3 regions of the Streptomyces sp. NEAU-sy36 genome follow, and region 2 is predicted to be linked to each of the others. Evidence: riboswitches for the same ligand, from Rfam matches in the RefSeq annotation. Region 2 holds a riboswitch; each other region holds the start of a gene.
The links. Region 2 has a riboswitch for thiamine pyrophosphate ahead of thiO (glycine oxidase ThiO). Riboswitches for the same ligand answer to the same signal wherever they lie in the genome.
Positions count from the first base shown of each region.

Region 1: linked by a shared signal. The riboswitch ahead of thiC (phosphomethylpyrimidine synthase ThiC) and the one ahead of thiO (glycine oxidase ThiO) in region 2 are both predicted to bind thiamine pyrophosphate.
Region 3: linked by a shared signal. The riboswitch ahead of HZZ00_RS29080 (thiamine ABC transporter substrate binding subunit) and the one ahead of thiO (glycine oxidase ThiO) in region 2 are both predicted to bind thiamine pyrophosphate.

Region 1 is NZ_CP058977.1:8,267,766-8,277,239, reverse strand. Features, by position in the region: gene HZZ00_RS36490 (IclR family transcriptional regulator) at 66-836, shown strand; gene HZZ00_RS36485 (SsgA family sporulation/cell division regulator) at 935-1,372, shown strand; gene HZZ00_RS36480 (YibE/F family protein) at 1,500-2,924, opposite strand; TPP riboswitch at 2,996-3,174, shown strand; gene thiC (phosphomethylpyrimidine synthase ThiC) at 3,167-4,951, shown strand; gene HZZ00_RS36470 (hypothetical protein) at 5,044-5,805, opposite strand; gene HZZ00_RS36465 (metallophosphoesterase) at 5,988-7,067, opposite strand; gene HZZ00_RS36460 (LacI family DNA-binding transcriptional regulator) at 7,332-8,444, opposite strand; gene hisC (histidinol-phosphate transaminase) at 8,863-9,474, shown strand, end outside.
Region 2 is NZ_CP058977.1:1,643,946-1,653,419, forward strand. Features, by position in the region: gene pknB (Stk1 family PASTA domain-containing Ser/Thr kinase) at 1-975, opposite strand, end outside; gene HZZ00_RS07460 (thiazole synthase) at 1,111-1,905, opposite strand; gene thiS (sulfur carrier protein ThiS) at 1,909-2,124, opposite strand; gene thiO (glycine oxidase ThiO) at 2,121-3,290, opposite strand; TPP riboswitch at 3,288-3,399, opposite strand; gene HZZ00_RS07475 (hypothetical protein) at 3,453-3,803, shown strand; gene HZZ00_RS07480 (NAD(P)/FAD-dependent oxidoreductase) at 3,836-5,068, shown strand; gene HZZ00_RS07485 (helix-turn-helix domain-containing protein) at 5,189-5,554, shown strand; gene thiE (thiamine phosphate synthase) at 5,647-6,294, shown strand; gene metF (methylenetetrahydrofolate reductase [NAD(P)H]) at 6,414-7,337, shown strand; gene HZZ00_RS07500 (hypothetical protein) at 7,394-8,302, shown strand; gene HZZ00_RS07505 (NAD(P)/FAD-dependent oxidoreductase) at 8,389-9,474, opposite strand, start outside.
Region 3 is NZ_CP058977.1:6,694,629-6,704,102, reverse strand. Features, by position in the region: gene HZZ00_RS29100 (VOC family protein) at 1-381, shown strand, start outside; gene HZZ00_RS29095 (NAD(P)-dependent alcohol dehydrogenase) at 431-1,471, opposite strand; gene HZZ00_RS29090 (MerR family transcriptional regulator) at 1,600-2,061, opposite strand; gene rlmN (23S rRNA (adenine(2503)-C(2))-methyltransferase RlmN) at 2,184-3,290, shown strand; TPP riboswitch at 3,316-3,423, shown strand; gene HZZ00_RS29080 (thiamine ABC transporter substrate binding subunit) at 3,493-4,563, shown strand; gene HZZ00_RS29075 (iron ABC transporter permease) at 4,611-6,212, shown strand; gene HZZ00_RS29070 (ABC transporter ATP-binding protein) at 6,212-7,231, shown strand; gene HZZ00_RS29065 (maleylpyruvate isomerase family mycothiol-dependent enzyme) at 7,256-8,053, shown strand; gene HZZ00_RS29060 (LOG family protein) at 8,104-9,228, opposite strand; gene HZZ00_RS29055 (VOC family protein) at 9,250-9,474, opposite strand, start outside.

The sequences.
Region 1 (9,474 bases), 6.6 Mb from region 2:
CAGAAACCCGCTCACTCCCCGCCCAGCCCGGCCCCCGCGCCTCTTCCCCACGGCGGCCGTCCGGCATGGCCGCCGCACCGCAGCCGGCCACCGCGACCCTCATCGGCTCCGTGCAGCGCGCCATGCGGCTGCTGGAGACGGTCGCGGCCCATCCGTACGGCGCCCCCGCCAAGCAGCTCGCCCGTGCGACCGGCCTGGCCCTGCCCACCGCCTACCACCTGCTGCGCACCCTGGTGCACGAGGGCTATCTGCGCCGGGAGAAGGGGCTGTTCTTCCTCGGTGACGCGGCCGAGCGGCTGAGCAGCAACGGAGCCCGGGAGAATCGTCGCTGCAGGGTCGCGGACACGCTCGCCCACTGGCGTGATTCCATCGGTGCGCCGATGTACTACGCGATGTACCGGGACGGCGAGATCGACGTCCTGTGCGTCTCCGACTCCCGGGACGCCCCCGCGGCCGAGGAGTGGGCCGACTTCCGCGAGACCGGGCATGCGCACGCCATCGGTCAGTGCCTGCTCTCCCAGCTGGACGAGAACGCCCGGCGCGACCACCTCGCGCGCTACCCGGTGCAGGCACTCACTCCGTACACCGTGCGCGAGAACGACGCCCTTTTGCGGCGGCTTGCCCGGGTGCGGCGCATGGAGCCGGTGGTGGAGCGCCAGGAGTACGCGCTCGGCACGGTCTGCGCGGCGGTTCCCATCACGGTCGGCACGACCGCGGCCACCGTGGCCTTCTCGCTCCCGGCCCATCAGGCCGACCGGCTGCTGCCCGCGGCCCACCGGCTGCAAACGGAGATCGGCCGCGACATCGGGACTCTCACGCTGTCTATCAGTATCTGAAATCTTACTCCTTGTGATCCACTGTGTACTTTCAGCAAGATTTACCACGGTCAGAGGGATCAAACCCGGCCAGTCGAAGTCATACGACGGGGTAGGCGATGCGCGAGTCCGTACAGGCAGAGGTCATGATGAGCTTTCTCGTCTCGGAGGAGCTCTCCTTCCGTATTCCGGTGGAGTTGCGCTACGAGACCGGCGATCCCTACGCCGTGCGGCTCACCTTCCATCTGCCCGGCGACGCCCCGGTCACCTGGGTCTTCGGGCGGGAGCTGCTGATCGACGGTGTCGGGCGGCCGTGCGGGGAGGGCGATGTGCGCATCTCCCCCGTCGAGGCCGAGGTGCTCGGCGAGGTCCTGATCCGGCTTCAGGTCGGGTGCGACCAGGCTCTGTTCCGCTCGTCCGCCTCGCCGCTCGTGGCCTTCCTCGACCGTACGGACAAACTGGTGCCGCTCGGGCAGGAGGGGGCGCTGGCCGATTTCGACGCGCACCTCGACGAGGCGCTGGACCGCATCCTGGCCGAGGAGCAGAGCGCGGGCTGAGTCACCGCGAAACGGGGCGCCGCTGCTCCGCCGCGTCGCACGGAACAGTGCAGGAACGCTTCTGCGGGCACGGCGAACCGCACTTCTCACGGTGGCACGAGGGGCCTGCCCGGGGGCCGAGCCCGGCTCACCGCTTGCGGCGTCGACCCCGGCCGCCTCTCGCCGCAGCGGGCCGGGCGCCCGTGGCGGCCCCCGTGCCCGGTCCCCGCCGGTCGGACGCCACGACCAGGGCGGCCAGCGCGGTGGTGACCGGCACCGAGGCCACCAGGCCGATGGAGCCCACCAGGGTGCGCACGATCTCCTCGGCCACCAGCTCGCTGTTGGCCACCGTTCCCACGCCGCTCTGCGCGATGGAGAACAGCAGCAGCAACGGCAGCGCGGCGCCGGCGTAGGCGAGCACGAGGGTGTTGACGACGGAGGCGATGTGATCGCGGCCGATGCGGATGGCCGCTCGGTACAGGCCGCGCGGACCCATCGACGGATTGGCCTCGTGCAGCTCCCACACGGCCGAGGTCTGGGTCACCGTCACATCGTCCAGGACCCCGAGCGAACCGATGATGACCCCGGCCAGCAGCAGACCGCTCATATCGATCTTCGGGTACAGCCCGTGGATCAGACCGGTGCTGTCGTCGGTGTTGCCGGTGAGGGCCGCCCACCCGATGAACTGCGCGCCGAGCAGGCCGATCAGCGACAGGGAGATCAGCGTGCCGAGGACCGCAACCGACGTACGGGCCGAGAGGCCGTGGCACATGTACAGGGCGATCAGCATGATGGCGCTCGACCCCACCACCGCCACCAGGAGCGGGTTGGAGCCCTGAAGGATCGCGGGCAGGACGAACTGGTTGAGCACCAGGAAGCTCACGGCGAGGGCGACGAGGGCCAGCACACCGCGCATGCGGCCCACCACCACGACGGCGAGCGCGAAGACGCCCGCCAGCAGCGCCACCGGGAACGTGCGGTTCACATCGGTCACCGAGTACTGAAGGTCCCTCGGCGCCGTGGGCTCGTAGGCGGCGACCACCTGTTCGCCCTGGTGCAGTTGCCGGGGCTGGTCGGGCTGCACGATCTCGGTGAACGTACGGCCCTTGTCCCTGCCGGTGTCGACCCGGACGGTCGCCTTCTTGCAGGTGCCGCCCGACTGCCGCCCCGGCGGAGAGCCGCCGGTGGCGGAGGGATCGGCGGCCGGGGCTCCGCCCGAGGCGTGCACCGAGGCACAGTCGACCGCCACCACCCGGGTGACGGTGGCCTGTTGGGTCTGCCGGTCGAAACCGACGCCGCTGTGCTTGTGGGAGGGGGCGCCACCGGGCCAGAGCACCACCAGACCGACCACCACCGCCGCGGCGAACGGGACCAGGACCGCGGCGATCACCTTGCGCAGATGCCGGGACACGGGCGCCGCGGGCCCGTGTCCGTGTCCGTGGCCGTGACCGGGGGAGGGGCCGCGGGGGGCGGCGTGGACGTGGCGGTGCGGGTGGTCAGGTCCCGGGTGGTCCGAGCCGTCGGGCGGGCGTGGGCCGGACGGCCGGCGCGGGTGCTGCTCCATCCTGGTCATCGCCAGATCATCGCAAGAACCGGGGAGGCCCACTGTTCATCGCGCCATCGATGGCGCTAGCGTGGAGGCACCTTTGCACACGCGGGAGCTCGGAGCACCGGGCTGAGAGGGCGCTGACCTCCGTAGAGGCGATGTTTCACGTGGAACGAGCGATGTTCCACGGGAGGCGTCGGACCGACGGATACCGCTGCGTCGACCGCCGAACCTGTTACCGGGTAATGCCGGCGTAGGGAGTAGGTCTCATGACCAACAAGGACGCACGCACGCCTGCCTCCGTCCAGGACGACATGTCCGAGGAGGCCGGGAAGTCCATCGGCTGGCACAAGGCGTATGTCGCGGGTTCGCGCCCCGATCTGCGCGTGCCGGTCCGTCAGGTGCACCTCACCAACGGGCAGTCGGTCACGCTGTACGACACATCGGGCCCGTACACCGATCCGCACGTCGACACCGATGTCCGCAGGGGCCTGGCGCCGCTGCGGGACAACTGGATCATCGCCCGCGGCGACACCGAGGAGTACGCGGGCCGTCCCGTCCGCCCGGAGGACGACGGGATCAAGCACACCTCGCCGCGCGGCGGGCTGCGCAACCTGGACGCGGTCTTCCCGGGACGCCCGCGTCAGCCCCGGCGGGGCCATGGCGGGCAGGCGGTGACGCAGCTCGCGTATGCGCGTCGGGGGGAGATCACTCCGGAGATGGAGTTCGTGGCCCTTCGGGAGAACGTCTCCCCCGAGGTGGTCCGCGAGGAGATCGCGGCGGGCCGCGCGGTACTGCCGGCCAACGTCAACCACCCGGAGATCGAACCGATGATCATCGGCAAGCGGTTCCTGGTGAAGGTGAACGCCAACATCGGCAACTCCGCGGTGACCTCGTCCATCGAGGAGGAGGTGGAGAAGATGACCTGGGCGACCCGCTGGGGCGCCGACACGGTCATGGACCTCTCCACCGGCCGCAACATCCACACCACCCGCGAGTGGGTGCTGCGCAACTCCCCCGTGCCCATCGGCACGGTGCCGCTCTACCAGGCCCTGGAGAAGGTCGACGGCAGGGCCGAGGAACTCACCTGGGAGATCTACAAGGACACGGTCATCGAGCAGGCCGAGCAGGGCGTGGACTACATGACCGTCCACGCGGGCGTGCGGCTGCCGTTCGTGCCGCTCACCGCCAACCGCAAGACCGGCATCGTCTCGCGCGGCGGCTCCATCATGGCCGCGTGGTGCCTGGCCCACCACAAGGAGTCGTTCCTCTACGAGAACTTCGAGGAGCTGTGCGAGATCCTCGCCGCCTACGACGTCACGTACTCGCTGGGCGACGGTCTGCGGCCCGGCTCCATCGCCGACGCCAACGACGAGGCGCAGCTCGCGGAACTGCGCACACTCGGGGAACTCGGGCGGATCGCCAGGCGTTTGAACGTACAGACGATGATCGAGGGCCCCGGGCACGTCCCGATGCACAAGATCAAGGAGAACATCGACCTTCAGCAGGAGATCTGCGATGAAGCTCCGTTCTATACGCTCGGCCCGCTGACCACGGACATCGCGCCGGCGTACGACCACATCACCTCCGGCATCGGCGCCGCGATGATCGCCTGGTGGGGGACGGCGATGCTCTGCTACGTCACGCCCAAGGAGCACCTGGGCCTGCCCAACCGGGACGACGTCAAGACCGGCGTCATCACCTACAAGATCGCCGCCCATGCGGCCGACCTCGCCAAGGGACACCCGGGCGCGCAGGAGTGGGACGACGCGCTGTCGGACGCGCGCTTCGAGTTCCGGTGGGAGGACCAGTTCAACCTGGCCCTCGACCCGGACACGGCCCGCGAGTTCCACGACGAGACCCTGCCGGCCGAGCCCGCCAAGACGGCGCACTTCTGCTCGATGTGCGGTCCGAAGTTCTGCAGCATGAAGATCTCGCAGGACATCCGCCGCGAGCACGGCGGCAGCCGGGCCGAGATCGAGGAGGGGATGGCGCAGAAGTCGGCGGAGTTCGCGGCCTCGGGGAACCGGGTGTACCTCCCGATCGCTGACTGAGCGGGACAGGCTGGACTCGCCGCCCGCACGGGCCGGTCGGCACCGGCTCGGTGGACGGCGAGTGCGTCCCTCCCGCCGCGGGCTCGGCGGGGTCAGTCCGGCTGGTGCTCCGGGCCGCCGTAGTCGGGGCTGGTGTAGTCGGGGCGGTCATAGCCCAGCCGGGGCATACGACCGCGCGGGGCGGCCGTGCGGGGCGGCGCGGCCGGCCCGGGCTCGCCGAGGGCCTCCCGCAGGAACGGCAGGATGCCGCGCTCCAGCAGGGCGTCCTGCCAGGCCGCTCTCGCTCTGGCGACCTCTTCGGCGGCGGCGTCACGGGCCCGGGACTCGGGCGAGGCGCCGTTGCGCAGCGCGGTGAGCAGCAGTCCGACGGCGGCGACGAGTATCGCCGCCACGGTCAGGGCCCCGAACACCCAGCCGGCGGTGAGCATGGTGCCGGCCAGCGGCTGACCGGGGTCCAGGCTTCTCAGGATGTAGCCGATGAGCAGGAATATCGCCGCCGCGGTGGCGGAGAGGAGGGGGGCCAGGACGGCGACGACCGCGACGGCACCCGCCCCGTGGGGCCCGGCGGCCGGGTCCGTCCCGCTGGAGCCGGGGTCGTCCGGGGTCGCTGGCGGTTCCGGGCGGCGCAGTTCGTCGCGGATCCGTACGTAGTGCGCGTACTCGGCGGACGCGGCCGCCGTGATGAGCGCGGAGGCGGCGATGGCCATGGTGCGCAGTTGCGCGGGGCTGAGCCGCTGTCCGGCGGCGGCCAGTTCCGCTCGGTGTGGTGCTGAGCGCAGAACCTCGTCGAGGAGCCGTTCGAATTCCTGTCGGTCCTCGCTCCGCAGGTGCTGCGGAAGGCTGTTCATGTGCATCCCCCGATGCTCCGTAGGGCTTGGGGCCCGCACACCTGCGAGCCGTCGGGCAGAAACGGAGGGGAGCCTGCTACGGATAAGCCGATGGTAGAGCCGCGACGGCGCGTGATGACAGGGGATTGCCGGAAATTGGGTCCCGGCCTGCGCGTACTCCGCGGCGGCGAGTCCCGCCGGAGGAACGGTCAGTGCTCCAGGGGGAGTTGGCGGACCAGCAGCTTTCCGGCCATGGTCACTCCGCCGTCCATCGCGATGGCGAGTCCGTCGGCGTAGACGTGCGGTCCCTCGACGACCGGGCCGCTGCCCTCCTCGTCGTCCTCGGAGCCGACCTCGCCGAGGAGGTAGGGGATGGGGCTGTGGCCGTGCACGATCCGGGTGCCGCCATAGGTGTCGAGCAGGGCGCGCACGGCGTCGGCGCCTCCCTCGTCGCGGAAGGAGAAGCGCTTGGTGAACTTGCGGAACAGGTCCCAGCACTCGTCCGCGTCGTTACGGGTGAGCGTCTCGCGGACGTTGTCGTTGACGGCCTCGATCGAGTCGCCGAAGTCCAGGTAGGCGGTGGTGTCGGAGTGCACCAGCAGATAGCCGTCGACCTGCTCGACGGCGTCCAGGCGGGCCATCCACTGGAGGTGGTGGTCCTGGAGACGGTCCATGTCGGTCTTCTGGCCGCCGTTGAGCAGCCAGGCCGCCTGGAAAGTGGCCGTGCCCGCACCGGAGTTGACCGGCGTGTCGCCGAACCGCTTGGCGCCGAGCAGCAGCAGCTCGTGGTTGCCCATGAGGGCCTTGCAGTAGCCGCCGGCCGCGGCCGCCTCGGCGGACAGCCGCATCACCAGGTCGATGACGCCGATGCCGTCAGGACCGCGGTCGGTGAAGTCGCCGAGGAACCACAGCCGGGTCGTTCCGGCGCACCACTGACCCGCGTCGTCGATGAGGCCCTGCTCCCGCAGGGCGGTCATCAGTTCGTCGAGGTAGCCGTGGACGTCGCCGACGACGAACAGCGGGCCGGGGCCGGCCGCGGGCTGTGGGGCCGGGGCCGCGGGCGCCGGGTCGACGGGGACCTGGAGCGTGTCACCGCGCTGGATGACGGGCAGATCGCGCTGGGTGGGCGTGTACCCCTCGGGGTACGACTCCTCGGCGGGCGGCGCGGTGTCGTCCTGCTGGTCCTGGTGGACGTACGGACCGGTCTCGTGGACGTACGCGGGTACCCGGAAGTCGCGCAGCGTCGCCGTCCGCTCCACCTCGGGTCCCTGACCGGCCCCCTGAGTCATCAGACCCCTCCACCATCGCGCCGCATCTGCACCGCTTCGGACTGCCTGGTCGCAGCGGTCCGCGGTGTCGTGGGCCCATCATAGGAATGCGCGTCGCGCCATGTGATGACCCAGGGGTGGTGAATCGGAACAAGGCTCCGCCGCACCGCCGGTTTCGCCCTGTTTGGGCAGGTGTTCGCGTGCTCTCCGAGGGCCGCGGGCCCTGTGCGGCCCGGGCGGAGCGCGGCCGCCGGGGGCCTGCCCGGGGCTCCGGCGCCGTTCGTGCTACGCGTCGTCCGGGGTGCGCGGCGGGCTGACCGTGGTGCGCGGGGGCCGCCGCTGGGAGGACGTGCGCACGATCAGTTCGGTCGGTATCACCTGCTCCACCGGCTGCTCCGACTCCACGCCCTCGATGGCGTCGATGAGCAGCTGCACGACGGCCGTGCCGATACGGCGCGGCTTCAGGGAGAGCGTGGTGATGGGCGGCTCGGTGCTGGCGTACACGGTGGACTCGCTGCAGCACACCAGCAGCAGGTCGTCGGGGACGCGCAGCCCGTAACGGCGGGCGGCGGCGAGCAGATCGGTGCCGTTGGGGTCGAACAGCCCGTAGACGGCGTCGGGCCGGTCCGGGCGGGCGAGCAGCCGGTCGGCCGCGACGGCGCCCGCGCACGGATCGTGCGCCGGGTAGGACTCGTAGACCGGGTCCTGGCCGACCCGCTCGCACCAGTGCAGGTAGGCGGTGGTGGACAGATGGGTGTACGTGTCGGTCGAGGTGCCCGTGAGCAGGCCGATACGGCGGGCGCCGGCGGCGGCGAGGTGGTCGAGGATGCCGAGGACGGCGGCCTCGTGGTCGTTGTCGACCCAGGCGGTGACCGGGAGCGCGCCGGCCGGGCGGCCGTCGGAGACGACGGGCAGCCCCTGGCGGACCAGTTCGCTGACCACCGGATCCTGGTCGGAGGGGTCGATCACGACGGTGCCGTCCAGGGCGACGTTGGACCACACGTCGTGGCGGGAGGTCGCGGGCAGGATGACCAGGGCGTAGCCCCGGGCGAGCGCCGCCGAGGTGGCGGCCCGCGCCATCTCGGCGAAGTACGCGAACTCGGTGAAGGTGAAAGGTTCATCCCCGTACGTGGTCACGGTCAGGCCGATCAGGCCCGACTTGCCGGTACGGAGGGTGCGGGCGGCGGCCGAGGGGCGGTACCCCAGCCGGTCGGCGACCTCGCGGACGTGGCGCCGGGTGGCATCCGGGAGCCGGCCCTTGCCGTTGAGGGCGTCGGAGACGGTCGTGATGGAGACGCCGGCGGCGGCGGCCACGTCCCTGATGCCTGCCCGGCCTGGCCTGCTGCCTCGACGTGAGGTTTCCGCGCGGCTCACCTGGTGCTTCCCTGCTGCTGTCATGGCGAGCCGATAGTAGGGCTCATGCGGTGGGGTAGTGCGGACGCATATGCACTCGTTGACAGGCACGTTTCTGCATGGCCGTACAGGGTCAACTGCCTGCGAATCAATGGTAGTTGAGCGCTTTCTTTGCGAGACACGATGTGGCGATGCGGATGAGCCTGCCAATGGTCCGATGTTTCGAAGAGGTCTCAACTCACCTTGACGGGTGATGCGCGCCAGGGCGCAAGCCACCGGCGCATAGATATATGTGCGGTGCGCCCCCCGAAACGGTGTCTTCCTGGCGCGACGCCCGTGCTGACGTCGCGATCCACGGGGTTTGCCCACGACCCATACTCAGCGGAGCCGAATCCTCATATGGTGAGCAGTATTGGAAGCCGGTGGTGTCGACGGTCCGCCGGTGGTCGCGAGGAGGACTGCGGTGAGCGAGACGAGCCCCAAGCTGCGCGCCGAGCTGGAGGGTATCCCCACCTACAAGCCGGGCAAGCCGGCCGCGGCCGACGGTCCGGTCGCCTACAAGCTGTCCTCGAACGAGAACCCGTACCCCCCGCTCCCCGGTGTGCTGGAGAGCGTGACCGCGGCCGCCGCCTCCTTCAACCGCTACCCGGACATGTCGTGCGCCGCCCTGACGGAGGAACTGGCGGAGCGCTTCGGAGTGCCGGCCGCCCACGTGGCCACCGGTACGGGCTCGGTGGGCGTCGCCCAGCAGCTGATCCAGGCCACCAGCGGCCCCGGCGACGAGGTGATCTACGCCTGGCGGTCGTTCGAGGCGTACCCGATCATCACGCAGATCAGCGGAGCCCGGTCGGTGCAGGTGCCGCTCACGGCCGGCGAGGTGCACGACCTGGACGCGATGGCCGAGGCGATCACCGACCGGACGCGTCTGATCTTCGTCTGCAACCCGAACAACCCGACCGGCACGGTGGTGCGGCGGGCCGAGCTGGAGCGCTTCCTCGACCGGGTGCCCCGGGATGTGCTGGTGGTGCTGGACGAGGCATACCGGGAGTTCATCCGCGACCCCGAGGTGCCCGAC
Region 2 (9,474 bases):
GTCGCCGGGGTCCCCGTCGACGGGCAGCGGCCGGGGCACGGTCAGCGCGCGCGGGATCACGCTCGTACGGTCGTCCGCGTTGTCGTGCTCCACGGATTTCGCCTGCGGCGGTACGGCGTCCAGCTGCTCCTCGGTCAGCGCGGCGCGGGCCTCGCGGGCCTGGGCGAGCAGCGCGACGGCGTCGCCGGGGCGCGCCTCGGGGGCGCGGGCGGTGGCCGACGCGACCAGCGCGTCCAGCTGCGGCGGCAGCCCCGGCACCAGCGCCGACGGCGGCGGCACGTCCTCGTTGACGTGCCGGTAGAGCACCTGGGCGGGGGTGTCCCCGGAGTGCGGCTTGGCGCCGGTCAGCATCTCGTAGAGGACGACACCGCACGCGTAGACGTCCACGCGGGGGTCGGCGGTGCCCTGGTCGAGCTGCTCGGGCGCGAGATAGGCCACGGTGCCGAGCACGGAACCGGTCGTGCTGGTCACCGTGTCCACCGAGCGCACCAGCCCGAAGTCGGCGACCTTGACCCGGCCGTCGTCGCCTATCAGCACGTTCTCGGGCTTCATGTCGCGGTGCACGAACCCGGCCCGGTGCGCGGCGCCGAGCGCGGCGAGGACCGGCTCCAGGATGTCCAGCGCGGCGCGCGGGCGCAGCGCACCGCGCTCGCGCAGCACGTCCCGCAGGGTGCAGCCGGGGACGTACTCCATCGCCATGTACACATAGGACCGGTCGGTCCCCTGGTCGAAGACCTGCACCACGTTGGGGTGGTCGAGCCGGGCCGCGGACTTGGCCTCCCGGATGAACCGCTCCACGAACGAACCGTCGGCCGCGAGCGCCGGATGCATCACCTTCAGCGCGAGCACCCGGTCCAGGCGGGTGTCCAGGGCCCGGTACACCGTGGCCATCCCGCCGGCCGCGATCCGCGCGTCCACGCGATAACGACCGTCGAGCACCTGCCCGACGAGAGCGTCCTGAAGGGTCGTATCCACATCGGCGAGTCTACGAGCCCGCACGGCCCGCACCGTCCCGCCGACGGCCCCCGCCCCGGTATTGCAGCGGGGCTGTGACGCTTCCCACCACGGGCCCACCGCTGCGTGACGGGCCGGTCACGCCGTCCGCGGGCTTCAGAACGCGGGACGCTCGGGGTCCAGCGCGGCCAGGCCCTCCTCGGGGGAGGACGCCCGCGCCCAGTACCGCCGCGGGATGCGCCCCGCCAGCCGCGCCAGCCGGCCCGCCGACACCGCGTGCCGCATCGCCGCCGCCATCAGCTCCGGCTCCTGCGCGCGCGTCACCGCGGACGCCAGCATCACCCCGGCGCAGCCCAGCTCCATCGCCAGCGCCACGTCCGACGCCGTGCCGGCCCCCGCGTCCAGGATCACCGGCACCCCGGCCCGCTCCACGATCAGCTGGAAGTTGTGCGGGTTGCGGATGCCGAGCCCGGACCCGATCGGCGAGCCCAGCGGCATCACCGCGGCGCACCCCACGTCCTCCAGCTTCCGCGCCAGCACCGGGTCGTCGTTGGTGTACGGCAGCACCGTGAAGCCGTCGTCCACCAGGGTCTCCGCCGCGTCCAGCAGTTCCACCGGGTCGGGCAGCAGGGTCCGCTCGTCGGCGATGACCTCCAGCTTCACCAGGTCCGTGCCCAGTGCCTCCCGTGCCAGCCGCGCGGTCAGCACCGCCTCCCCGGCGGTGAAGCACCCCGCCGTGTTCGGCAGCACCCGGATGCCGAGCTTGTCCAGCACCGACAGCACCGAGCCGTGCACGGAGGGGTCCACCCGCCGCATCGCGACGGTCGTCAGCTCCGTCCCGGAGGCGACCAGCGCCCGTTCCAGCACGTCCAGGCTGGGCGCCCCGCCGGTGCCCATGATCAGCCGCGACCCGAAGGCCGTACCGCCGATGACCAGGGAATCGTCCGCCATGGCTCAGCCCCCCTGCACCGCGGTGAGGACCTCGACCCGGTCACCCTCGGCGAGCGCGGTGCTCGCCCACCGGGTGCGCGGGACGACGGTCTCGTTGACGGCGGCCGCCACCCCGGAGGGGGACCGGACCAGGGACCGTACGACGGCGTCGAGAGCGGTGCCGGGGGAGACCTCCCGGCGCTCCCCGTTGACGGAGATGGTGAACGGCAGGGCGGTCATGCGGGCTGCTCCATGAGGACGGCGCCGAAGCGCTGCGGTGTGAACGGACGGGCTTCCTGCGGCAGCTCGCCGTCGGCCAGCAGCTGCCCCATCACATCCCCGGTGACCGGCGTGAGCAGCACCCCGTTGCGGTGGTGCCCGGTGGCGAGCAGCAGCCCGTCGAGGCAGGACGGGCCGAGCAGCGGCGCGTTGTCCGGGGAGCCGGGACGCAGCCCGGCGCGGGTCTCGGTGAGCGGCAGTTCGGTGATGCCGGGCACCAGCTCGTGGGCGTCGCGCAGCAGCTCGTAGACCCCGCCCGCGGTGACCGTCGTGTCCCAGCCCAGCTCCTCGCTGGTGGCGCCGACGACCAGCTCGCCGTTCTCCCGGGGCACGAGGTACACCTGGCCGCCGCGGACCACGGCCCGCACGGTACGGCTGAGGAAGGGCGCCGACCGCCGCGGCACCGTCAGCCGCAGCACCTGCCCCTTCACCGGCCGCACCGGCGGCAGCACCTCCCGGGGCACCCCCGCGAGCCGGCCGCTGAGGCTGCCGCCGGCGAGCACCACCCGCCCGGCGGTGAGCGCCGTGCCGTCCGCCGTGGTGACCCCGGCGGCCCGGCCGCCCGCCACGTCGAGCCGCTCGGCCCACACCCGGTGGAACACCACGCCGGCCCGCTCGCACGCGGTCAGCAGGGCCGCGGCCAGCCGGCGCGGGTCGATCTGGTGGTCGCCGTCGACCCGCAGCCCGCCGCGCACCCCGGGCGCCAGCATCGGCTCCAGGCGGCGGCACTCCCGTCCGGACAGCCACTGCGACTCCAGGCCGCAGCGCTGCTGCAGGGCGTGCAGTTCCCGCAGATGGGCGCGGTCGTCGGCGTCCAGCGCGACCGCGAGCGTGCCGCACCGGCGGTAGCCGAGGTCCCGGCCGCTCGCCTCGGTCAGCTCGGCCGCGAACTCCGGGTAGCGGCGCGCCGAGCGCAGGTTCAGGGCGAGCAGGGTCTCCTCGCCGTAGTGCAGTTCGGTGACCGCGGCCAGCATCCCGGCCGCGACCTGGGCGGCCCCGCCCCCGGGCGCGGGGTCCACCACGGCGGTGGCGAGCCCGCGCTGCGCGGCGCGCCAGGCCGTGACCAGGCCGATGATCCCGCCTCCGACGACAAGGACGTCGGATGTGTCGGACGTACGTGACGGCATGGGCGTCCAGCCCCTCCCTTCGCCGGCATGACCCGGATCAGGTTCGTACGGTCGGAGGCCGCCAGCCTCCCTCTCAGCCCGGTGCGTCCGGGCTCCCGCGAGTGCTTGTACGGTGGCCACCCTAGCCCGACCCCCTCCTCACCCGTAAGGGAGCCCTCGCCCATGGCCGTGTCGCTGGACGGACTCCTTCTCGCCCCCGTCGCGGACCAGTCCGCGGGTCAGGTGGGCACCCGCACCCGGTTCGCGTACCACGAGGAGGACGGCGCCGTCTGGGCGGAGTACCGGGGCGGCGACATCGTCCGCGGCCATCTGGTCGGCACCCGCGAGGGCGACCGGCTGGACTTCCGGTACGTGCAGCTGCGGACCGACGGGACGACGGCCTCGGGGCACTGCGTCTCCACGGTCGTGGAACTGCCCGACGGCCGGGTGCGCCTGGAGGAGACCTGGGAGTGGGAGTCCGGACCCGGCTCCGGCACGAGCGTTGTGGAACAGCTCACCGAGGACGCACGCTGACTGACTGATCGTCACGTGTCTATGGTGGGCGGGTGAGCGAGCAGACAGCGCAAGAGGGCACGGCACGGACGCGGCGCGTGGTCGTCGTCGGCGCGGGCATGGCCGGGGTGCAGACCGCGGTCGCCCTGCGGGAACAGGGCTTCACGGGCGATGTGACCGTCATCGGCGCCGAGCCGCACCAGCCGTACGACCGGCCCCCGCTGTCCAAGGCCGTGCTGCTCGGCAAGGCCGAGGACTCCGCCTTCGACCTCGACTTCGACTCGCTCGGCGTCGACCTCAGGCTCGGCTGCGAGGCCCGCGGGGTCCGCCCCGGCGACCGGGAGCTGGACACCGAGGCGGGCCCGGTGCCGTACGACGTCCTGGTCCTCGCCACCGGCGCGGAACCGGTCACCCTGCCCGGCACCGAGGGCGTGCCCGGTGTGCATCTGCTGCGCACCCTGGACGACGCCGAACGGCTGCGGCCCGTGCTCCACCGGCAGCACGACGTCGTGGTCGTCGGCGCGGGCTGGATCGGCGCCGAGTTCGCCACGGCGGCCCGCGAGGCGGGCTGCGCGGTGACCGTCGTCGAGGCCGCCGACCGGCCGCTCGCCGGGGTGCTGCCCGCCGAGGTCGCCGCGCCCATGGCCGGCTGGTACGCCGACAGCGGCGCCGAACTGCGCACCGGCGCCCGCGTGGAGCGCGTCGAGCCCGGCGCGGTGGTGCTCGCCGACGGCACCCGGCTGCCCGCGGGCGCGGTCGTCGTCGGCATCGGCGCCCGCCCCGCCACCGGCTGGCTGGCCGGCTCCGGCATCGAGCTGGGCGCGTTCGGCGAGGTCGTCACCGACGCCCGGCTGCGCGCCTCCGCACCCGGGGTGTACGCCGTCGGCGACTGCGCCTCCTTCCCCTCGGCCCGCTACGGCGAGCGGCTGCTCGTCCACCACTGGGACAACGCCCTCCAGGGGCCGCGCACGGTCGCCGCGAACATCCTCGGCGAGACCGACGCCGTCTACGACCCGGTGCCGTACTTCTGGTCCGAGCAGTTCGGCCGCTTCGTCCAGTACGCCGGCCACCACGCCGCCGCCGACCGCCTGGTCTGGCGCGGCGACCCCGCGAGCCCCGCCTGGACGGTCTGCTGGCTGCGCGAGGACCGCCTGGTCGCGCTCCTGGCGGTGGGCCGCCCGAGGGACCTGGCCCAGGGCCGACGGCTGATCGAGGCGGGCCGCGCGATGGACCCGCGGGCGCTGGCGGACCCGGGCAGGCCGCTGAAGGACGCCACGGCCGGCTGACCGGCCCCGGCGGGGGCACGGCCCCGGTCCGGGCGGCGCGGGCGCGACCGGCCCCGACGGAACCGCGGGCGAACCACCACATAAGGCACCACCCCCGGCCGAACGCCTACGCTAGTACCCGTGACCGAGATTGACGCAAAGATCGATGCTCTCGTCCCCGCCTGGCTCACCCTCCCCGACATCGCCGAACAGCTCGGCGTCGAGGTGACGCGCGTGCGGCAGCTGGTCAAGGATGGCCAGCTGATCGCCGTACGCCGAGGTGAGAACCGCGCGCTGCACGTCCCCGCCGCCTTCATCGACGGGGACAAGGTCGTCAAGGGCCTGTCCGGGACCCTGACGCTCCTGCGGGACGACGGCTTCACGGTCGAAGAGATGATCGAATGGCTCTTCACCCCCGACCCGACCCTGCCCGGCACCCCCGCGCAGGCCCTCAGCGAGAATCGCGGCACGGAGGTGAAGCGCCGCGCCCAGGCGCTGGCCGTCTGAGCCCGACCGCCTGAGGGGGTGGCGTACGACGCCCCGCGCCCGTACGCCACCCGCCGACCCAGCGAACACACCGACCCCCGGGGGGACCACCCATGTCCGACACCGCCCGCGCCGCGCTCGCCGACGCCCGCCTCTACCTGTGCACGGACGCCCGCAAGCGCCAGGGCGACCTGCCCGAGTTCCTGGACGCGGTGCTGGCCGGCGGTGTCGACATCGTGCAGCTGCGCGACAAGGGCATGGAGGCCGCCGAGGAGCTGGCGCACCTGGAGGTCCTCGCCGACGCCTGCGCCCGCCACGGCAAGCTGCTCGCGGTCAACGACCGGGCCGACGTGGCGCACGCCGCCCGCGCCGGCGTGCTGCACCTCGGGCAGGGCGACCTGCCGGTCCCGGCGGCCCGCGCCATCCTCGGCGACGACGTGCTGATCGGCCGCTCCACGCACGCCGAGGAGGAGGCCGCCGCGGCCGCCGTCCAGGAAGGCGTGGACTACTTCTGCACGGGCCCCTGCTGGCCCACCCCGACCAAGCCCGGCCGCCCCGCCCCCGGTCTCGGCCTGGTCCGGTACACCGCCGCGCTCGGCACCGACCGCCCCTGGTTCGCCATCGGCGGTATCGACCTCGGCAATCTGGACGAGGTGCTGGACGCCGGGGCCCGCCGGGTGGTCGTGGTCCGCGCGCTCACCGAGGCCGAGGACCCGGGCGCCGCGGCGGCCGAGTTCGCCAAGCGGCTGCGGCAGGTCTGAGCGGGCTCCCGCGGCCCGTTTCGGACGGTCCGTCCCAAGGGATGGACGGCAAATCGACAAATCGGGCAATTTCCCCTGGTTTGGTTGGGGGACCGCCACCACCTGGCTAACCTGCGGGTATGGCCCTCGGAACCGCATCCACCAGGACTGATCGCGCACGCACCGTGCGCGAGATCCTCGCCGGCGGCAAGAAGACGTACTCGTTCGAGTTCTCGGCGCCGAAGACCCCCAAGGGCGAGCGGAACCTGTGGAGCGCGCTGCGCAGGGTCGAGGCGGTCGCGCCCGACTTCGTCTCCGTGACCTACGGTGCCGGCGGGTCCACCCGCGCGGGCACCGTCAAGGAGACCCAGCAGATCGTCGCCGACACCACGCTCACCCCGGTCGCCCACCTCACCGCGGTCGACCACTCCGTCGCCGAACTGCGCAACATCATCGGCCAGTACGCGGACGCCGGTATCCGCAACATGCTCGCCGTGCGCGGCGACCCGCCCGGCGACCCCATGGGCGAGTGGGTGCCGCATCCCCGGGGCCTGACCTACGCGGCCGAACTCGTGCGCCTCATCAAGGAGTCGGGCGACTTCTGCGTGGGCGTCGCCGCCTTCCCGGAGATGCACCCCCGCTCCTCGGACTGGGACACCGACGTCGCCCACTTCGTGGACAAGTGCCGCGCGGGCGCCGACTACGCCATCACCCAGATGTTCTTCCGGCCGGAGTCCTACCTGCGGCTGCGCGACCGGGTCGCGGACGCGGGCTGCGACACCCCGGTGATCCCCGAGGTCCTGCCGGTCACCAGTGTGAAGATGCTGGAACGACTGCCGAAACTCAGCAACGCCGATGTCCCCGACGCCCTGAAAGAGCGGATCCTCGCGGCGAAGGACGATCCGGCGGCGGTACGCTCCATCGGTATCGACTTCGCCACGGAGTTCTGCGCGCGGCTGCTGTCCGAAGGCGTGCCCGGACTGCACTTCATCACGCTCAACAACTCCACGGCGACCCTGGAGATCTACGAGAACCTGGGCCTGCACCACCCCCCGCAGGCCTAGACCTGCCGCACCGTGATGCGACACACTGCGTAACGGCCACTGGGAGAGGGGCGTACATGGGCTGGACGGTCCTCTACATCGCGTTCGGCGTCGTCGCGCTGTGGTTGCTCGGCGAGGTGCTGCTGCAGTACAAGGCGCGGCTGCGCTGGCGACTGCTGGCCTTCGCCGGGTTCCTCGGCGTGGTGGTCGGCGTCATGATGCCGTCCGTCCTCGTGATCGGGGCGGGCGCGATCGCCTTCACGGTCGGCCAGACCCTGGTCACCCTCTCCTTCCGCCGCGGTTTCGTGGCCGGTTGGGCGGTCCGGCGTCCCGGCGCCGACGCGGCCGCCGCGCCCGGGGGCAGCAAGCGCCGCCGCGGCCGGGCGGGCCGGCCCGGACCGGTGACGGAGCCCCCCGCCGGACCCGGCGACGAACAGTCCCCGGCCCAGGCCGGCTTGGGTCAGGACTCGGGTGCCACCGCCCCGGCCGACGACGTCTACGACGACTACGACGACGTCTTCTCCCCGGCGCGCCCCACGGCCGCCGAGACCACCGCCGTCTACGAGCCGCAGCCGCTGCCCGACGACACCGGCAACTACGGCGTGTACGGCGACACCGCCGGCCACCCCGTCCCGCAGCAGGGCCAGGAGGCCTACGACTACTCCGGGTACGCACAGCAGGGGTACGGCTACGACGCCGCCCCGCAGCAGGGCTACGCCAACTACTCGGACCCCTACATCGGCAACCAGTCCTACGGCGGCGCGGGCTACGACCCCGGCTACGCCCAGCAGCAGTACGACCAGCAGGGTTACGCCCAGGACCCGTACACCGCCGGTTACGGGGAGACGCCGCCCGGCGGGGTGTGGGTCCCGCAGCAGCGCACCGACGAGGGGCACGGCGGCGAACTCCCGCAGGAGCAGCCGTACCCGTACCAGGGACACGGCCGGCAGCCGGACGCCGGGTACGACGAGCAGTACCGCTACTGAGGCTCAGGCGGCCCCGCTCACCGCGAGCCCGGACTCACCGCGAGCCCGGAGTCACCGCGAGCCCGGAGTCACTGCGAGCCCCGGAGTCACTGCGAGCCCCGGAAGTCCGGGCCCTCCACGACCAGTCCCGCCACCAGCGCGCCCGACATCCCCGCGTGCGGCAGCCCGCCGCCCGGGTGGGACCAGCCGCCGACGCCGAACAGGCCCGTGATCGCCGTGCCGTTGGCCGGGTGCAGCACGCCCTGCGGCGCGGCCAGCGCGGGCGGCGGCACCGCACCGCCGGTGGCCCCCGTCTCCCGCGCGGTGTCCAGGGGGGTGCGCACCTCCCGCCACAGCGTCCGCTCCCGCAGGTCGGGCACCGCGCGCTCGGCGGCGGTGATCATGCGCTCGGCGAACGCGTCGGCGACCCCCGGCGCTCCCCAGTCGCAGCGCGTCGCCGCCGGTACCGTCGCCGTCAGCACCATCGACTCGTGGGCGTCGTCCGGGCGCAGCGCCGCGTCGTCCGGCCGGTCGATCCGGACCGTCGGCAGCTTCGGCGGGGTGCCGTGCCGGAACAGGTCCAACTCGCCCTCGGGGTCGGCCGAGTGCACCACCGTGCGGTGCGCGGCGCCGGGCTCGCGGGCGCCGCGCAGCGCCAGGCACACCACCATCCGCCCCGGGAACCGGTCCTCGGGCCGCGGAGCGACCGTCCCGGCCCCGTACGGCGTGCCCTCCACCTGGCCGCCGAGCCGCCAGGGCTCCGCGCCGACCACGAACTCCGCCTCCGCCACCGTCGCCCCGGCGGAACCGGAAGCCCCGGACGCGCCCCCGCGCAGCTCGACGCCGGTGACCCGGCCGTCCTCGGTCAGGACCCGGGTGATCTCGGTGCCGAAGACGAACTCCACCCGCCGGGCCAGGCAGCGTTCGTACACCGCGCGCGCCAGCTCCCGTATCCCGCCGCGCACGTACCAGGTGCCGAAGGCGTGCTCCATGTACGGCAGCACGGCAGCGCTCGCCGGGGCCGAGGCGGGATCGACGCCGTGGGCCAGCGCGTACCCGGCGAGCAGCGCGGCCAGCCGGGGATCGCGCAGCTCCCAGGCGCCGATCTCGGCCAGCGTGGCGGCCCGGCGGGTGCGCAGCAGACGCTTGTGCGGGACGGCCGGGTAGGGCTCCTTGTCCGCCAGCACCTGCCA
Region 3 (9,474 bases), 5.1 Mb from region 2:
GGCGCCGGGGTGGTCAACGAGGCCGGGGCGCTGATCTGGAACGAGCTGCACACCAGCGACGTGCCCGCCGCCACCGGCTTCTACGGCGAGGCGTTCGGCATCGAGATCATGCCGATGGAGGGCACGGACTCCTACTGGGAGCTGCGGGCCGGCGGCCGCACGGTCGGCGGTGCCACCCGGCTCGCCGACGACCCGCCGGGCACCCCGCCCCACTGGCTGGCGTACTTCGCGGTCGACGACGTGGACTCCACGGTGGACGCCCTCGTCGAACGCGGCGGCACGGTCCTCGCCCCGCCGTTCGACATGACGGCCGGCCGGATGACCGTGGTCGCCGACCCGCAGGGCGCCCCCTTCGCCATGATCAGGCCGGCCCCGCGGTGACGCGCCACCGGCCCCGCGGCTCGCGCGGTGCCGGTGGCGCGCCGGCCGGTCAGGCGAGGGTCTTGACGTCGATGACGAAGCGGTAGCGGACGTCGGAGGCCAGCACCCGCTCGTACGCCTCGTTGACCTTGTCGGCGGGGACGACCTCGACCTCGGCGCCGATGTTGTGCTCGGCGCAGAAGTCGAGCATCTCCTGGGTCAGGGCGATGCCGCCGATCAGCGACCCGGCGAAGGAGCGGCGGCCGCCGATGAGCGTCATGACGTGCAGGCTGAGCGGCTCGGCCGGCGCACCGACGTTGACCAGCGTGCCGTCGACGGCGAGAAGGCCGAGGTAGGCGTTCAGGTCGATGGCGGCGCTGACGGTGTTGACGATGAGGTCGAAGCGGCCGGCGAGCTGCTCGAAGGTGCCGGGGTCCGAGGTGGCGTGGTAGTGGTCGGCGCCGAGGCGGAGGCCGTCCTCCCGCTTCTTCAGCGACTGCGACAGCACGGTCACCTCGGCGCCGAGGGCGTGGGCGATCTTGACGGCCATGTGGCCGAGGCCGCCGAGCCCGACGACGGCGACCTTCTTGCCGGGGCCGGCGCCCCAGCGGCGCAGCGGGGCGTAGGTGGTGATGCCGGCGCAGAGCAGCGGTGCGGCGGCGGCCGCGTCGAGGCTCTCGGGGACCGAGAGGACGTAGTCGGCGTCGACGACGACGTGGGTGGAGTAGCCGCCCTGGGTGGTGGTGCCGTCGCGGTCGGTGCCGGCGTAGGTGGGGACCATGCCCTTGACGCAGTACTGCTCGTCACCGGCCTGGCAGTTGGCGCACTCGCCGCAGGAGTTGACCATGCAGCCGACGCCGACGCGGTCGCCCACGCGGTGCCGGGTGACGGCGGATCCGGCCTCGGTGACGATGCCGACGATCTCGTGGCCGGGCACGACCGGGAAGGGCTGCGGCCCCCAGTCGCCGTTGACGGTGTGGATGTCGGAGTGGCAGATGCCGGCGTACTCGATCTCGATCAGTACGTCGTTGGGTCCGACGTCCCGGCGCTCGATGGTGGTGAGGGTAAGGGGCTGACCGGCGGCGGGTGCGGCGTAGGCGTTGACGCGCATGAAGAAGCGTTCCTTCGTCTTCGGTGTCGTGGGGGGTGTGGGGTGGGTGGGGGCGTGTGAGTGCGCACGCGGCGGCCGCGCCCGCGTCCGGCGGGCAGCCGGGCGGGACCGCGCGGCGCGCGGCGGGGCTACTGCTTCCTGGCCCGCTTCAGCTCGTCGGCGAGCGTGCGCGCCTGTTCCGACAGCGTCCGGGCGCGGGCGTCGTCGCCCGACTGGACCGCTCCCCAGTAGTCGATCTTCAGGCGGACGTACCGCCGGCGCAGGGCGATGTACTCGGCCTCGCGTGCCAGCCGCCGCTCCTGCTCCGCGAGCAGCTCGATCTGCTCGCCCGCGGCGGCGGGCCCGAGCTGCCCGTTCGCCACGTACTGCCGCATGTCGCTCACCGACATGCCGGTGGCGGCCAGGCAGGCGACCCACATCAGCTGGTCCAGGTCGTCCTCGTCGTAGATCCGGTGCTTGCTGCTCGCACCGCGACTGATCGGGGCGATCACCCCGATCGACTCGTAGTAGCGCAGCGTGCTGGCCGGAAGCCCGGTCAGGACGGCCACTTCCTTGATCGTGTATGTGCGCTGGGCGGTTCGTGCACTCACTTCGTCGACCGTAGGAACTTCAAGTACTCGAAGTCAAAAGGCAGGGGCGCCCGGCCCGCCGCCGGCCCCGGCGACCGCCGGGCCCCGGGCCACCTCGGTGGATCTGCGACACTGGTACCACCATGCCCAAGCCCGGAGAACTCACCTTTGTCGCGCCGCGCGGAGCCAAGAAGCCGCCGCGGCACCTTGCCGATCTCACGCCTGCCGAGCGCAAGGAAGCGGTGGCCCGGATCGGTGAGAAGCCGTTCCGTGCCAAGCAGCTGTCGCAGCACTACTTCGCGCGGTACGCGCACGACCCGGAGCAGTGGACGGACATTCCGGCCGGCTCGCGGGAGAAGCTGCGCGAGGCGCTGTTCCCGGAGCTGATGACCGTCGTCCGGCATCTGTCGACCGACGAGGGCACCACCCGCAAGACGCTGTGGAAGCTGTTCGACGGCACCCTCGTGGAGTCCGTGCTGATGCGGTACCCGGACCGGGTGACCATGTGCATCAGCTCGCAGGCGGGGTGCGGGATGAACTGTCCCTTCTGCGCGACCGGGCAGGCGGGGCTGGACCGGAACCTGTCCACCGCGGAGATCGTCCACCAGATCGTGGACGGGATGCGCGCGCTGCGCGACGGGGAGGTGCCCGGCGGGCCCGCGCGGCTGTCCAACATCGTCTTCATGGGGATGGGGGAGCCGCTCGCCAACTACAAGCGGGTCGTCGGAGCCATCCGCGCCCTCACCGATCCGGCGCCGGACGGGCTCGGGCTGTCGCAGCGCGGGATCACCGTCTCCACCGTCGGGCTGGTGCCGGCCATCCACCGGTTCGCCGACGAGGGCTTCAAGTGCCGGCTGGCCATCTCGCTGCACGCCCCGGACGACGAGCTGCGCGACACCCTGGTCCCCGTGAACACGCGGTGGAAGGTGCGCGAGGTGCTGGACGCCGGGTTCGAGTACGCCGAGAAGAGCGGGCGCCGGCTGTCGATCGAGTACGCGCTAATCCGCGACATCAACGACCAGGCCTGGCGCGGCGACCGGCTCGGCCGGCTGCTCAAGGGCCGGCCCGTGCACGTGAACCTCATTCCGCTGAACCCCACTCCGGGCTCGAAGTGGACCGCCTCCCGGCCGGAGGACGAGAAGGCCTTCGTCGAGGCGATCGCCGCGCACGGTGTGCCCGTCACCATCCGGGACACCCGTGGACAGGAGATCGACGGAGCGTGTGGCCAGCTCGCGGCCACCGAGCGGTAATCTGGGCCCGTTCCATCACATCTTCATATTCCGACAGGGGAGCGCCACAGCGCTGAGAGTGCGGCAGTCAGGCCGCAGACCCTCTGAACCTCGCCCAGGTCATTCTGGGTAGGAAGTTCGGTCACTACTCAAGCTGTTGCGCCCTGTCCGGACATTCCGGACAGGGCCGCGTTCTTCCTGGCCAACCCAGGAGGACCATCAAGTGCACAAGAAGACCTTCGTGGCCGCGGCGGTCGGGCTCGGCCTGGTCACGCTGTCCGCGTGCGGCTCGACCGGGCAGAGCGCCGCGGACTCCAAGACCGTCACGCTCGTCAGCCACGACTCGTGGGCCGTGTCCAAGAGCGTGCTCAAGGACTTCGAGAAGCGGTCCGGGTACAAGGTCCGCGTCCTCAAGGACGGCGACGCCGGACAGGCCGTCAACAAGGCCATCCTGACCAAGGACAACCCCCAGGGCGACGTCCTCTTCGGCGTCGACAACACCCTGCTGTCCCGCGCCCTCGACAACGGCCTGTTCCAGCCGTACACCGCCAAGGGCCTGGACAAGGTCGGGGCCCAGTTCCAGCTGGACCGGGCCAAGCACCGCGTCACGCCCGTCGACTACGGCGACATCTGCGTCAACTACGACAAGGCCTACTTCGACCGGCACCACCTCGCGCCTCCGCGGTCCTTCGCCGACCTGGCCGAGCCGCGGTACAAGAACCTCCTCGTCACCGAGAACGCGGCCACCTCCTCGCCCGGCCTCGGCTTCCTGCTCGGCAGCGCCGCGCAGTTCGGGGACCAGGGCTGGCCGGGCTACTGGAAGAAGCTCAAGGCCAACGGCGTGAAGGTCGTCGACGGCTGGGAGCAGGCCTACTACCAGGAGTTCTCCGGGTCCTCCGAGGGCAGGAAGGCCGGCGGCGACCGGCCGCTCGTCGTGTCGTACGCCTCCTCGCCGCCCGCCGAGGTGATCTACGCCAAGAAGCGGCCCGCCACCGCCCCGACCGGCGTGGCGAGCGGCACCTGCTTCCGGCAGGTCGAGTTCGCCGGGCTGCTCGCCAACGCCGAGAACCCCAAGGGCGCCAAGGCGTTCCTCGACTTCCTGGTCTCCAAGGAGTTCCAGGAGGACATGCCGCTGAACATGTTCGTCTACCCGGTCGTGGCCGGCGCCAAGGTGCCCGCCGACTTCACCGCGTACGGTCCGGCCGCCGAGCACCCCGAGACCATGGCGCCCGACAAGATCGCCGCCAACCGTGATCAGTGGGTCAAGGCGTGGACGTCGCTCGTACTGAAGTGACCACCCGCAGGCGGGGGTCGCGCGGGAGCGCGGCGCGGCTGGGGCTGCTGGCCCTGCCCGTCGCGTTCTTCGCCGTGTTCTTCGCCTGGCCCGTCGCCGCGATCGTGGCGCGCGGGCTGAGGGCCGACGGCGGCTGGCGGTTCGGGCGGATCGCGGACGTGGTCGCCCAGCCGGACATCCGGCACGTGCTCTGGTTCACCTGCTGGCAGGCGCTCGCCTCCACCGCGCTCACCCTGCTGCTCGCGCTGCCCGCCGCGTTCGTCTTCGCCCGCCTCGACTTCCCCGGCAAGCAGGTGCTGCGGGCCGTCGTCACCGTCCCGTTCGTGCTGCCCACCGTCGTCGCCGGCAGCGCCTTCCTGGCGCTGGTCGGCCACGGCGGGCTGCTCGACCACCTGTGGGGCGTACGACTGGACACCACGGTGTGGGCGATCCTGCTCGCGCACGTCTTCTTCAACTACGCGGTGGTCGTGCGCACCGTGGGCGGGCTCTGGGCGCAGCTCGACCCCCGGCAGGAGGAGGCCGCGCGGATGCTCGGCGCCTCACCCCTGCGGGCGTGGCGCCAGGTGACGCTGCCCGCCCTCGCGCCCGCGGTGGCCGCCGCCGCGCTGATGGTCTTCCTGTTCACCTTCACCTCCTTCGGCGTGGTCCAGATCCTCGGCGGCCCCGCCTTCTCCACCCTCGAAGTGGAGATCTACCGGCAGACCTCCGAGGTCTTCGACCTGTCCACGGCCGCCGTCCTCACCCTCGTCCAGTTCGCCGCGGTCGGCGCGATCCTCGCCGTGCACGCCTGGACGGTACGGCGCCGCGAGACCGCTCTGCGCCTGGTCGACCCCAAGGTGACCGCCCGCCGGCCGCGCGGCGCCGGACAGCGGGCGCTGCTCGCCGGCGTCCTCCTCACCATCGCGCTGCTCCTGGTGCTGCCGCTCGCCGTGCTGGTCCGGCGCTCCCTGGACGCCCCCGGCTTCGGCTACTACCGGGCGCTGACCCGCACCGACGGCGGTACGTTCCTGGTGGCGCCGGTGCACGCGGTGTGGACCTCGCTCCAGTACGCCGTCGCCGCCACCGCCATCGCCGTGGTCGTCGGCGCCCTCGCCGCCGCGGCGCTGGCCCGCCGGGACGCCGGCCGGCTGGTGCGGGGCTTCGACGCGCTGCTGATGCTGCCGCTCGGCGTCTCCGCCGTGACCGTCGGCTTCGGTTTCCTGATCGCCCTCGACAAGCCGCCGCTGGACCTGCGCCAGTCCTGGATCCTGGTGCCGCTCGCCCAGGCCCTGGTCGGCGCCCCCTTCGTCGTGCGCACCATGCTGCCGGTGCTGCGCGCGGTGGACGCCCGCCTGCGGGAGGCGGCGGCCGTGCTCGGCGCCTCGCCCTGGCAGGTGTGGCGGGAGGTCGATCTGCCGCTGGTGCGGCGGGCGTTGCTGGTCGCGGCCGGGTTCGCGTTCGCCGTCTCGCTCGGCGAGTTCGGGGCGACCGTGTTCATCGCCCGGCCCGACAACCCGACCCTGCCGGTCGCCGTGGCCCGGCTGCTCAGTCGCCCGGGTGACCTCAACTACGGCCAGGCGATGGCCCTTTCGACCATTCTGATGGTGGTGTGCGCCGCCGCCCTGCTCATCCTGGAGCGGCTGCGCACCGACCGGACGGGGGAGTTCTGATGCTGAGTCTCCAGGGTGCGACCGTGCGCTTCGGCGGTCGGGCCGTGCTGGACGCGGTGGACCTGGAGGTCGCCGAGCACGAGGTGGTGTGCGTGCTCGGACCCAGCGGCAGCGGCAAGTCCACCCTGCTGCGGGTGGTGGCGGGGTTGCAGCCCCTGGACGCCGGGCGGGTGTCGCTCGCCGGGCGCGACCAGGGCGGGGTGCCGGCGCACCGGCGGGGCGTGGGCCTGATGTTCCAGGACCACCAGCTCTTCCCGCAGCGGGACGTCGGCGCCAACGTGGCCTTCGGGTTGCGCATGCAGGGCGCGGCGAAGGGCGAACGGGACGGCCGGGTCGGGGAGTTGCTGGAACTGGTCGGGCTGCCCGGGGCGGCCCGGCGGGCGGTGGCGGGGCTGTCCGGCGGCGAACAGCAGCGCGTCGCCCTCGCCCGTGCGCTCGCCCCCCGGCCCCGGCTGCTGATGCTGGACGAGCCCCTCGGCCAGCTCGACCGCTCGCTGCGGGAACGGCTGGTCGTCGAACTGCGGGAACTCTTCGGCCGGTTGGGTACGACCGTGCTGGCCGTCACCCATGACCAGGGCGAGGCGTTCGCGCTGGCCGACCGGGTGGTGGTGATGCGTGACGGGCGCGTCGCGCAGTCCGGTACGCCCCTGGAGGTCTGGCAGCGGCCCGCCGACGCGTTCGTCGCCCGCTTCCTCGGCTTCGAGAACGTGACGGAGGCGACCGTCGCCGGGACCGTCGCCGACAGCCCCTGGGGCAAGTTGCCGGTGCCCGAGGGCGTGCCGCAGGGCAGCCGGTCGCTGCTGGTGCGGCCCGCCGGGGTACGGCTGGCCGCGGCCGACGCCGGGCTGCCCTGCACGGTGACCGCCCGCACCTTCAAGGGCACCCATGTGGCCGTGCACCTCCAGCCCGAGGGCGGCGGCCCGCGCCTGGAGGCGGCCTGCGCGCTGCGGGAGGCGCCGGCGGCCGGTGACGTGGTGGGCGCGGAGTTCGACGCGGCCGAAATCGTCGTGCTGGGGTGAGGGTCCGCCGCCTAGGGTGAGCCCATGACGTATCTCTCACACGAACGTTACTGTGACGAAATCGCCCACCAGGTAAGCCAGTTGAGGGAAATGGTCACCTCCGGAGCCGATCTGGCGGCCCGCGTGCCGACCTGTCCGGACTGGTCGCTGGAACAGCTGGTGCGGCACATGGGCGGCGCGCTGCGCTGGGCGGGCACGATGGTGCGGACGCAGGCCCAGGAGATGATCCCGCCCGGCCAGGTCCCGCTCGGCGGCGGTCCCGAGGCGCAGGGCGACCCGGCGGCGCTGGACGCCTGGCTGGCGGAGACCGGGGAACTGATCGTCGGCGCGCTGCGCGAGGCGGGCCCCGAGACCAAGGTCTGGACCTGGACCGGTGTGAACACCAGTGGATTCTGGGCCCGCCGGATGGCCCATGAGATCACCGTCCACCGCGCGGACGCCGCGCTCAGCGTCGAGGTGCCCTACGAGGTCGCGCCCGAGATCGCCGCCGACGCGCTGGACGAGTGGCTGGAACTGGTGGAGTGGGCGCAGCGCACCGGGGCGCGCGAGTGGGCCACAGGGCTGCGCGGACCGGCCCGCAGCATCCATCTGCACGCCACCGACGCCGATCCGGCGCTGCACGCCGAGTGGCTGGTCGAGGTCGGCGACGAGGGCGTGTCCTGGCGGCGCGGCCACGAGAAGGCGACGGTCGCCCTGCGCGGCCCGCTGACGTCCGTGCTGCTCGCCTTCTACCGCAGGTTGCCGCCGGACTCGCCCGGCCTGGAGGTCGTGGGCGAGCGCGAGGTGCTGGACCGCTGGCTGGAGCAGGCCAGCTTCGGCTGAGCCGGCGGACGACGGGGCCCGCTCCGGTCTTCCGGAGGCGGGCCCGGCGGTCACCCGCTCAGCCGCACGAGCGCGTCGGGTGCCTCGTCGATGCCGTCCACGAGGGCGATGCGGGACTCCATCGCCCGCCCCGCGGCGAGGGAGCGCAGCAGCGGCCAGGCCGGCAGCTCCCGCGTCCAGTGGTCCCGGTCCACCAGCACCATCGGCCTCGGCTCGCCGAGCGACTCGTAGTAGTTCGGCGTCGCGTTCTCGAAGATCTCCTGCACGGTCCCGGCGGCGCCCGGCAGGAAGACCACCCCGGCGGTGGAGCGGGCCAGCAGGCCGTCCTCCCGGGTGGCGTTGGCGAAGTACTTGGCGATGTGCGCGGCGAAGGGGTTCGGCGGCTCGTGGCCGTAGAACCAGGTCGGGATGCCCACCGAGGTGCCGCCGCCGGGCCAGCGCGAGCGGACCTCGAAGGCCGCCCGCGCCCACTCGGTCACCGACGGCCTGAACGAGGGCGCCTTGGCGAGCAGCACCAGCGCCTCCTCCAGCATGGAGTTCGCGAACGGGGCCGCGTAGGCGCCCAGGTTCGCCGCCTCCATCGCGCCGGGACCGCCGCCGGTGGCGACCGTGAACCCGGCGCGGGCCAGCGACCGGCCGAGGCGCGCGGCACCGGCGTACTCGACCGAGCCCCGTTCCGTCGCGTGGCCGCCCATCACCCCGACCACCCGGCAGCCGTCGAGGATCTCGTCCAGGGCGTCGGAGACCGCGTCGTCGTGGATCGCGCGGAGCATCGAGGCGAAGACGTCACCGTCCCCCGTCGTCCGCCGGGACCAGGCGTGGGCCCGCGCGTCCGGCGTCGCCTCGTACCCCTCCTCCAGCGACGCGAACAACTCCTCCGGCGTGTACGGGCGGCCCCGGTACGGGTCGAAGGGCAGACCGGGTACGGGCGGGAAGACCAGGGCGTCGGCCGCGCGGACCCGGGCGGCGGCCTCCGGCGCCATCGGGCAGCCCAGGAAGACGGCGTCCGCGGTGTCGAGGCGCAGCAGCGCGCTCGTACGGTCCGTCAGGTCCACGGCCTGGACGCGGCATCCGGCGAGCGAGCCGCGCTCGGCGGCCACCTGGTCGAACGCGGCGAGCGAGGCGATCTCACGGCCGTGGGCGGCGCGGGACGGAGGAGCGGGTGTCGGGTGCACCCGCCCATGCTAGGGAGCGGCTCAGCCCTCGATCGCGGCCGGGTCCATCCACATGATCTCCCAGGTGTGGCCGTCGAGGTCGTCGAAGGCACGGCCGTACATGAAGCCCTGGTCCTGGGCGGGGCCGCTCTCCGTGCCACCCGCCGCGAGCGCCTTGCCGACCAGCTCGTCGACCTTCTCGCGGCTCTCGGCGCTCAGACAGATCAGCACCTCGCTGGTGGTCGTGGCGTCGGCGATCTCCTTCTT